Regions from separate parts of the Bradyrhizobium sp. HKCCYLRH3059 genome, predicted to be linked through region 1. Evidence: predicted binding sites of a transcription regulator. Region 1 holds the regulator's gene; the other holds the start of a gene.
The links. Region 1 encodes PhoB, which activates phosphate uptake and scavenging genes when phosphate is short. Its sites were predicted from a motif close to TGTCATNNANCTGTCAT; they were not measured.
Positions count from the first base shown of each region.

Region 2: ACQR13_RS21835 (UDP-2,3-diacylglucosamine diphosphatase) is a predicted target of PhoB. The motif match lies at 1,624-1,640, and genes of this name have one in related genera.

Region 1 is NZ_JBNPUF010000011.1:62,861-66,852, reverse strand. It holds gene ACQR13_RS28340 (trypsin-like serine protease) at 1-1,101, opposite strand, end outside; gene phoB (phosphate regulon transcriptional regulator PhoB) at 1,248-1,955, opposite strand; gene phoU (phosphate signaling complex protein PhoU) at 1,972-2,688, opposite strand; gene pstB (phosphate ABC transporter ATP-binding protein PstB) at 2,719-3,540, opposite strand; gene pstA (phosphate ABC transporter permease PstA) at 3,537-3,992, opposite strand, start outside.
Region 2 is NZ_JBNPUF010000007.1:39,957-43,948, reverse strand. It holds gene pyk (pyruvate kinase) at 53-1,471, shown strand; gene ACQR13_RS21835 (UDP-2,3-diacylglucosamine diphosphatase) at 1,664-2,476, shown strand; gene ACQR13_RS21830 (threonine ammonia-lyase) at 2,524-3,513, shown strand; gene ACQR13_RS21825 (caspase family protein) at 3,524-3,992, opposite strand, start outside.

The sequences.
Region 1 (3,992 bases):
GCCGGCGCTGCAATTGCGCTGGCCGGTCGGCGAATAGCGCCGCTCCTGGCCATAGCCGATCTCGGAGATGGTTCCGGCCGTGGTCGCAGCCTGCAATTCCTCGCGCGTCAGCGCCCTGACCTCAACCGGCTTCGACGGCAGCGCGTCCTTCAGCACGATCAACGCCCAATCGGCGGGCGAGCGGTCGAGCGACCACCTGTCGTGCCGGGTCGGGACGAAATCAGGCGCCACGATCAGCTTGTCGGCGACAGACGATGCCGCCGGCGTGCCCCTGTTCATGCCGGCCAGGAAGCGGACGTTGCCGGGGCTGACCTGCGCCACGCCGTTGAACACGCAATGCGCCGCGGTGAGCACGACGCGCGGCGCGACCAGCGTGCCGGTGCACCAGCCGCCGGTCGAGTATTGCGCGACGGTGACGACGCCGATCGACGACGCCGGCCACGAGGTGGGATCGACGACCTCGCCGATGTGGCGGTCGAGCCCGAGCAGTTGCTCCGGACGCGGAGCGGCGATGCCGGCCTCCGCCGATTCCGGCTTCGGCCGCCAGGCCGCAATGGCACTCTGAGCCTGGACGCGCTGCGGCTCGGTCAACTTGACCCGCTGCACGTCGCGGCCGGCCGATCGCACGCCGCTACGGCCCGCCATCACCAGCCAGGCATAGCCCTGCACGACGTCCTGTTTCACACCGCGGCCGTCGAGCAGCATCAGGCCGAGCATGTATTGCGACTGGGCGAAGCCCTGCGCCGCGGCGCGGCTGAACCAGCGGCCGGCTTCGCCGTAATTGCTCGCAACACCTTCGCCATTGACGTAGGCGATGCCGAGATAGTGTTGCGCGACAGCGAGCCCCTGATCGGCGGCCTTGCGGTACCACGCCAGCGCCTCGGCGGGGTTGCGCGGTTGGCCCCAGCCGAAGGCGTGCATGAAGCCGACGTCGAACTGCGCCCGCGCATCGCCCTTGGCGGCCAGCGGCAGCAGCCGTCGCATCGCCGCCGCATGCTGCCCGTTGCCTGCCGCCGCGACCGCGTCTTCGAGCTCGGCGGCCGTGGCGCCCGCCGCGCCGCCGAGCAGCACGGCAAGAGATATGATGATGGTCTTGATCAAGGGCGTCCGCTGGCACCGAAACATCGTGACGGCCACGAAGCAGACACGATCAAGACGGCGGCGGCGTGGCGGAAAGCGGACCGCGATCTCCTCAATCGGGCCGCCTCGCGTCTCACACCTGCTGCGTCCTCACGCCGGATCGCCCCTTACACCTGCTCGCTCTTGGCGAAGCGATCATCGAGCGCATAACCGGCGCCGCGCACGGTGCGGATCGGGTCCTGCTCGCGGCCGGGATTGAGCAGCTTGCGCAGGCGGCCGATATGGACGTCGACGGTGCGCTCGTCGATGTAGATGTCGCGGCCCCAGACACTGTCGAGCAGCTGCTCGCGGCTGAACACGCGGCCGGGATGCTCCAGGAAGAACTCGAGCAGGCGGTATTCGGTCGGGCCGAGATCGATCGGCCTACCAGAGCGCGCCACGCGGCGCTTCTCGCGGTCGAGCTCGATGTCGCCATAGGACAGCACGGTCGCCAGCCGCTCCGGACTCGCCCGCCGCAGCAGGCCTTTCACCCGCGCCAGAAGCTCCGGCACCGAGAACGGCTTGACGATGTAGTCGTCGGCGCCGGTCGCGAGGCCGCGCACGCGCTCGCTCTCCTCGCCGCGTGCGGTGAGCATGATGATCGGCAACTGCCGGGTCTCGGTCCGCGCCCGCAGGCGGCGGCACAGCTCGATGCCGGACAGGCCCGGCAGCATCCAGTCGAGCACGACGAGATCGGGAACACGCTCCTTCAGGCGCGTGTCGGCTTCGTCGCCGCGCGCCACTGTCTCGACCTCGTAGCCTTCGGCCTCGAGGTTGTAGCGCAGCAGCGTCGTCAGCGCCTCCTCGTCCTCCACCACCAGAATTCGGGCGCCCATGTCTGAACCGTCTCTCTCAGTTGCCGGGGATCGTCGATGCGAAGCTCGTCATGTCGCCCTTCGGGCGCTTGTCCATGATCTGCTGGCCTTCGATCATATAGAACACCGTCTCGGCGATGTTGGTCGCGTGATCGCCGATGCGCTCGATATTCTTGGCGCAGAACATCAGGTGGATGCAGAACGAGATGTTGCGCGGATCCTCCATCATGTAGGTCAGGAGCTCGCGAAACAGCGAGGTGCAGATGGCATCGACTTCCTCATCGCCCTTCCACACCGTCATCGCCGCCGGCAAATCGTGCGCGGCATAGGCGTCCAGCACCGTCTTGACCTGCGACTGCACGAGATCGGTCATGTGCTCGAGCCCGCGGATCAGCTTCAGCGGATGGAAGTCGCTCTCCAGCGCCGCGACGCGCTTGCCGATGTTCTTGGCGAGGTCGCCGATGCGCTCCAGATCGGTCGCCACGCGCATCGCGCCGACGATCTCGCGCAGGTCGACCGCCATCGGCTGTCGCCGGGCGATGGTGAGAACGGCGCGCTCCTCGATGATGCGCTGCAGCTTGTCGACCTCGGCGTCGGTGGCGACCACCTTCTGGCCGAGCGCGATGTCGCGTCGCACCAGCGCATCGACGGAATCGACGATCAGCCGCTCGGCGAGGCCGCCCATCTCCGATACCAGACGGGTGAGGTCCTGCAGATCGCTGTCGAACGCCTTGGCGGTATGTTCACTGGCCATGATGATCTCCTGAAGACAATGTCGTCGGCGTCAGCCGAACCGGCCGGTGATGTAATCCTGGGTCCGCCGATCGCTCGGCGAGGTGAAGATCTTGCTGGTGTCGTCGAACTCGATCAGCTCGCCGAGATACATGAAGGCGGTCTTGTCGGAGACGCGCGCCGCCTGCTGCATGTTATGCGTCACGATGGCGATCGTATAGTTTTCGGCGAGTTCCTGGATCAGCTCCTCGACCTTGGCGGTCGAGATCGGATCGAGCGCCGAGCACGGCTCGTCGAACAGGATCACCTCCGGCCGGACCGCCACGGTACGCGCGATGCACAGCCGCTGCTGCTGGCCGCCGGACAGCGACAGGCCCGAGGCGTTGAGCTTGTCCTTGACCTCGTTCCACAACGCGCCGCCGCGCAGCGCCTTCTCGACCCGGTCGTCCATCTCCGACTTGGAGATCTTCTCATAGAGGCGGATGCCGAAGGCGATGTTCTCGTAGATCGTCATCGGGAACGGCGTCGGCTTCTGGAACACCATGCCGACCCGGGCACGCAGCAGGTTCAGATCGAGCTTGGGATCGAGGATGTTGGTGTTGTCGAGCATCAGCTGCCCGGTCGCCCGCTGCCCCGGATAGAGATCGTACATCCGGTTGAAGATGCGCAGCAGCGTGGACTTGCCGCAGCCGGACGGGCCGATGAACGCGGTGACGCGGTTGGTGCCCAGCGACAGGTTGATGTTCTTCAGCGCATGATGGTCGCCGTAGTAGAAGTTGAGGTTGCGCGCGGTCACCTTGGCCGGCGCATCCGGAAGCGCCTTGCCGTGAAGAGCGTGATTGGGCTGACTGACGGAGACGGACAGTTCGGTCATTTGGTGTTCCTCTCGGCGCCGAGAATGCGTGCACCGATGTTCAGGGCGAGCACGGCCAGAGTGATGAGAAGGGCTCCGCTCCAGGCCAGTTGTTTCCAGTAGGCATAAGGGCTCTGGACGAAATTGTTGATGGTGACGGGCAGGTTCGCCATCGTCTTGGAAAGGTTGAGGCTCCAGAACTGGTTCGACAGCGCGGTGAACAGCAGAGGCGCGGTCTCGCCGGCGACGCGGGCGGTCGCCAGCAGCACGCCGGTGATGAGGCCCGAGCGCGCCGCCCGATAGGCGATGCGGCGGATCACCAGCGAGCGCGGCAGGCCGAGCGCAGACGCCGCCTCGCGCAGCGGGTTGGGCACGAGCAGCAGCATGTCCTCGGTGGTGCGCAGCACCACCGGGATCACGATGACCGCCAATGCAAGGGAACCCGCGAGTGCCGAGAAGCCGCCCATCGGCAC
Region 2 (3,992 bases), on a different contig from region 1:
CACATGCGTGTCATAGAGACGCGAGACACGGCTTAAGGAGAAAGGACACATCATGCGTCGTCACCGTCGAGCCAAGATCGTCGCGACTGTCGGTCCCGCGAGCAATTCTCCGGAGATGCTGAAAGCGCTGTTCCTCGCCGGTGTGGACACCTTTCGTCTCAACTTCAGCCACGGCACCCAGGCCGATCACGCCAAGGTCCATGCCGCGGTCCGCGCCCTCGAGAAGGAAGTGCAGCGGCCGATCGGCATCTTGATGGATCTGCAGGGTCCTAAGATTCGCGTCGGCACGCTGCGCGACAAGAAGATCCAGGTCGAAGCCGGCGAGACGATTCGATTTGTTCTCAACGGCACCGAGGGCGACAAGACATCGATTCCGTTGCCGCATCCGGAAATCTTTGCGGCAGTCTCGCCCGGTCACGATCTTCTGATCGATGACGGCCGCGTGCGCGTCCGCGTCACCGGCCTCGGCGACGACTGGATCGAGGCCAAGGTGATCGTCAGCGGCGCGATCTCCAATCACAAGGGCGTCAATCTGCCCGGCACCATTCTGGAGCTATCGCCGCTGACGGCCAAGGACCGTTCTGATCTTGCCTTTGGGCTCGACCTCGGCGTCGACTGGGTGGCGCTGTCGTTCGTGCAGAAGCCGTCCGACGTGCTGGAGGCGAGGGGCCTGATCAATGGCCGCGCCGGCATCATGTCCAAGATCGAGAAACCGGCGGCGCTGGAGCGGATCGACGACATCATCCAGCTCTCTGACGCGATCATGGTTGCGCGCGGCGATCTCGGCGTCGAGATTCCCAACGAGGACGTGCCGGGCAAGCAGAAGGAGCTGGTGCGCGCCTGCCGGCTCGCGGTGAAGCCGGTGATCGTCGCGACGCAGATGCTGGATTCGATGGTCGCGACGCCGACGCCGACGCGCGCCGAGGTCTCCGACGTCGCGACCGCGATCTATGACGGCGCCGACGCGGTGATGCTGTCGGCGGAATCGGCCAGCGGGCAATATCCGCGCGAGGCGGTGGCGATGATGGACAGCATCATCAAGGCCACCGAAGGCCACAAGATGTACCGCTCGATCGTCGAGGCGACGCAGCCGGGCGAGGAGCAGACGCCGCCGCATGCGGTGGCGACCGCGGCGGCCGATCTCGCCTCGGCGATCCACGCCAAGGCGATCGTGGCCTATACGTCGAGCGGCACCTCGGCCTCGCGCGTTGCGCGCAAGCGGCCGAGCCTGCCGATTCTGGCGATCACGCCGAATGAGGACACCTCGCGGCGGATGTGCCTGCTGTGGGGCGCGCACAGCGTGCTGTCGCAGGACGTGCAGAGCTACGAGGAGATGGTCGAGCGCGCGACCTTCTTCGCCGTGCAGGAGGAGTTCGCTGAAGCCGGCGACCTGCTCGTCGTCGTCGCCGGCATTCCGTTCGCGCAGACCGGCACCACCAACAATCTGCGCGTCGTCACCGTGCCGAGATAGGAGGCTGATTTTCCCTGTTCGCGCTGCCCGCCTGTCGCCTGATTGTCGCACCCCGCTGGTATCGCGGGGCAGTGACGAGGGACATCGCGAGTCGTCAAACGAGCGGTGTCCGGTCGCGGTCCGGCAGGATGGGTTCTGCCGGTGCGGCGTTTCGTCATCGCGGTGTCATCAGGGACTGTTAGGTGGGCGCGCATGGGACTTGAGACTGCTGGTGAAGAAAGCCCGGCTCGGCGCTTTCGGACGTTGTTCATCTCGGACGTTCATCTCGGAGCCCGCGGCTCGCAGGCCAATCTCCTCGTCGATTTCCTGCGTCACCATGATGCCGACACGATCTATCTGGTCGGCGACATCATCGACGGCTGGGCGCTCAAATCGAGCTGGCATTGGCCGCAGTCGCATAACGACCTGGTGCAGAAGATGCTGCGCAAGGCCCGCAAGGGCGCCAAGATCGTCTATGTCCCCGGCAATCACGACGAGTTCCTGCGCGGCTATTACGGCACGCATTTCGGCGGCATCGACGTCGTCGAGAACATCTTGCACACCGGCACCGACGGCAAACGCTATCTGGTGATCCACGGCGACATCTTCGATCTGGTCGTGCAGAATGCGCGCTGGCTCGCCCATCTCGGCGACAAGGCCTATGACTTCGCCATCCAGATGAACCGTCTGGTCAACTTCTTCCGTCGCATGTTCGGCGTTCCCTATTGGTCGCTGTCGCAATGGGCCAAGCAGAAGGTCAAGAACGCCGTCAACTACATCGGCGCGTTCGAGACGGCGCTGGCCTCGGAGGCGCGGCGGCATGGCGCTGATGGCGTGATCTGCGGCCACATCCATTGCGCCGTCATCCGCGACCAGGACGGCATTCGCTACATGAATTGCGGCGACTGGGTCGAGAGCTGCACGGCGCTGGTCGAGCACGAGGACGGCCGTTTCGAGATCCTGACCTGGACCGATCCGCAGCGGCAACCCGCGCCGGTTCCGCAGCTGGCCGCCCGCGCCGCCTGACACCGGTTCCCTTGCCTCTCGGCAATCGGGCGCGGTAAAATAGGGGTATGACAGCTCATTCCCCGATCCTGCCCGTGACCGCCGCCGACATCGAGGCGGCGGCACGCGTCCTCGCGCCCGTGGCCGTGCGGACTCCGCTGCTGCCAGCCCCCGTGCTCAACGAGCGGTTCAAAGCGAACGTCTTCGTGAAGCCGGAGGTGCTGCAGCGGACCGGCTCGTTCAAGTTCCGCGGCGCCTACAACAAACTGGCGTCGATCCCGCAAGCAGCGCGCGGCAACGGCGTCGTCGCATTCTCCTCCGGCAATCATGCGCAGGGCGTCGCCCATGCCGCCACATTGCTGGGCATGGACGCCACGATCGTGATGCCCTCGGATGCGCCAGCGGCCAAGCGCGAGCGCACCAAGGCGTTCGGCGCCGACGTCGTGCTCTATGATCGCGATCGCGAGGACCGCGAAGCGATCGCGCGCGATATCGCAGCAAAGCGCGGCTCGACGGTGGTGCCGCCCTATGACGATCCCTACGTCATCGCAGGGCAGGGCACCGTCGGTCGTGAAATCGCCGAAGATCTCGCGGCGCTCGGCCTGTCGCCGGATCTGGTGATCGTCCCGGCTTCGGGCGGTGGACTGCTTGCCGGCGTCTCGACCGCGGTCAAGGCGCGCTTTCCCAACACCCGGATGGTCGTGGCCGAGCCAAAGGGTTTTGACGACCATGCGCGCTCGCTACGGGCCGGCCACCGCGAGGCGCACGACGCAAAGGGCCGGACCATCTGTGACGCGCTGATGGCGGCGATTCCAGGCGAGATCACCTTCGCCATCAACAGCCAACTGCTGTCGGCCGCGGTCGAGGCTTCGGATGAGGAGGTGGGGCGCGCGGTCGGCTTTGCCTTCCGGGAGCTGAAGCTCGTGGTCGAGCCCGGCGGTTCGGTCGGGCTTGCAGCATTGCTGGCCGGCCGGCTGGATGTGGCGGGCAAGACGGTGGTGATCGTTTTGTCCGGCGGCAATGTCGATGCTGAGCTCTACGCCAGGCTGATCGCCTGACGATCAAGCCTCAGTGAAAGCTGAGGCCGCCTTTTGCAAATCCCCCGCCGCCCATCCGCAGTCCGGACTGCGCGACGTGCGGCGTGCTCCGCGCCGGGCCGCCCTGCATCCCGCCTTGGCCACGCGCCATCGACGGATGCGACGCGTTGATGTTCGGCTTGAACGGTCCGGAATTGCCGGGGAAGGGACGCCGCACTTCGCGGGCGTCGAATGGCCGCCCAGGACTGCGCTTCAGTGGATCGCGCTGGATTTTCGTAGCCACGGGCGGATTTGTCGGCGGCACGATCCTGTCGCGCAACTTGGTCTGAGCGATAGGCCCGGGATCGACGACCTTGTTGGGACCCGCGTTGTTGATGGCATTGCCTTTCGTGACCACCGTTGGCGGCAGCGGTCCGTGCGGCACGGTGGCGGCCGGCAGCGTCGGTTGCGGGGCTGGATGGCTCTGGATCTGCGGACCGGGATTGAACGGTCGCGCGATC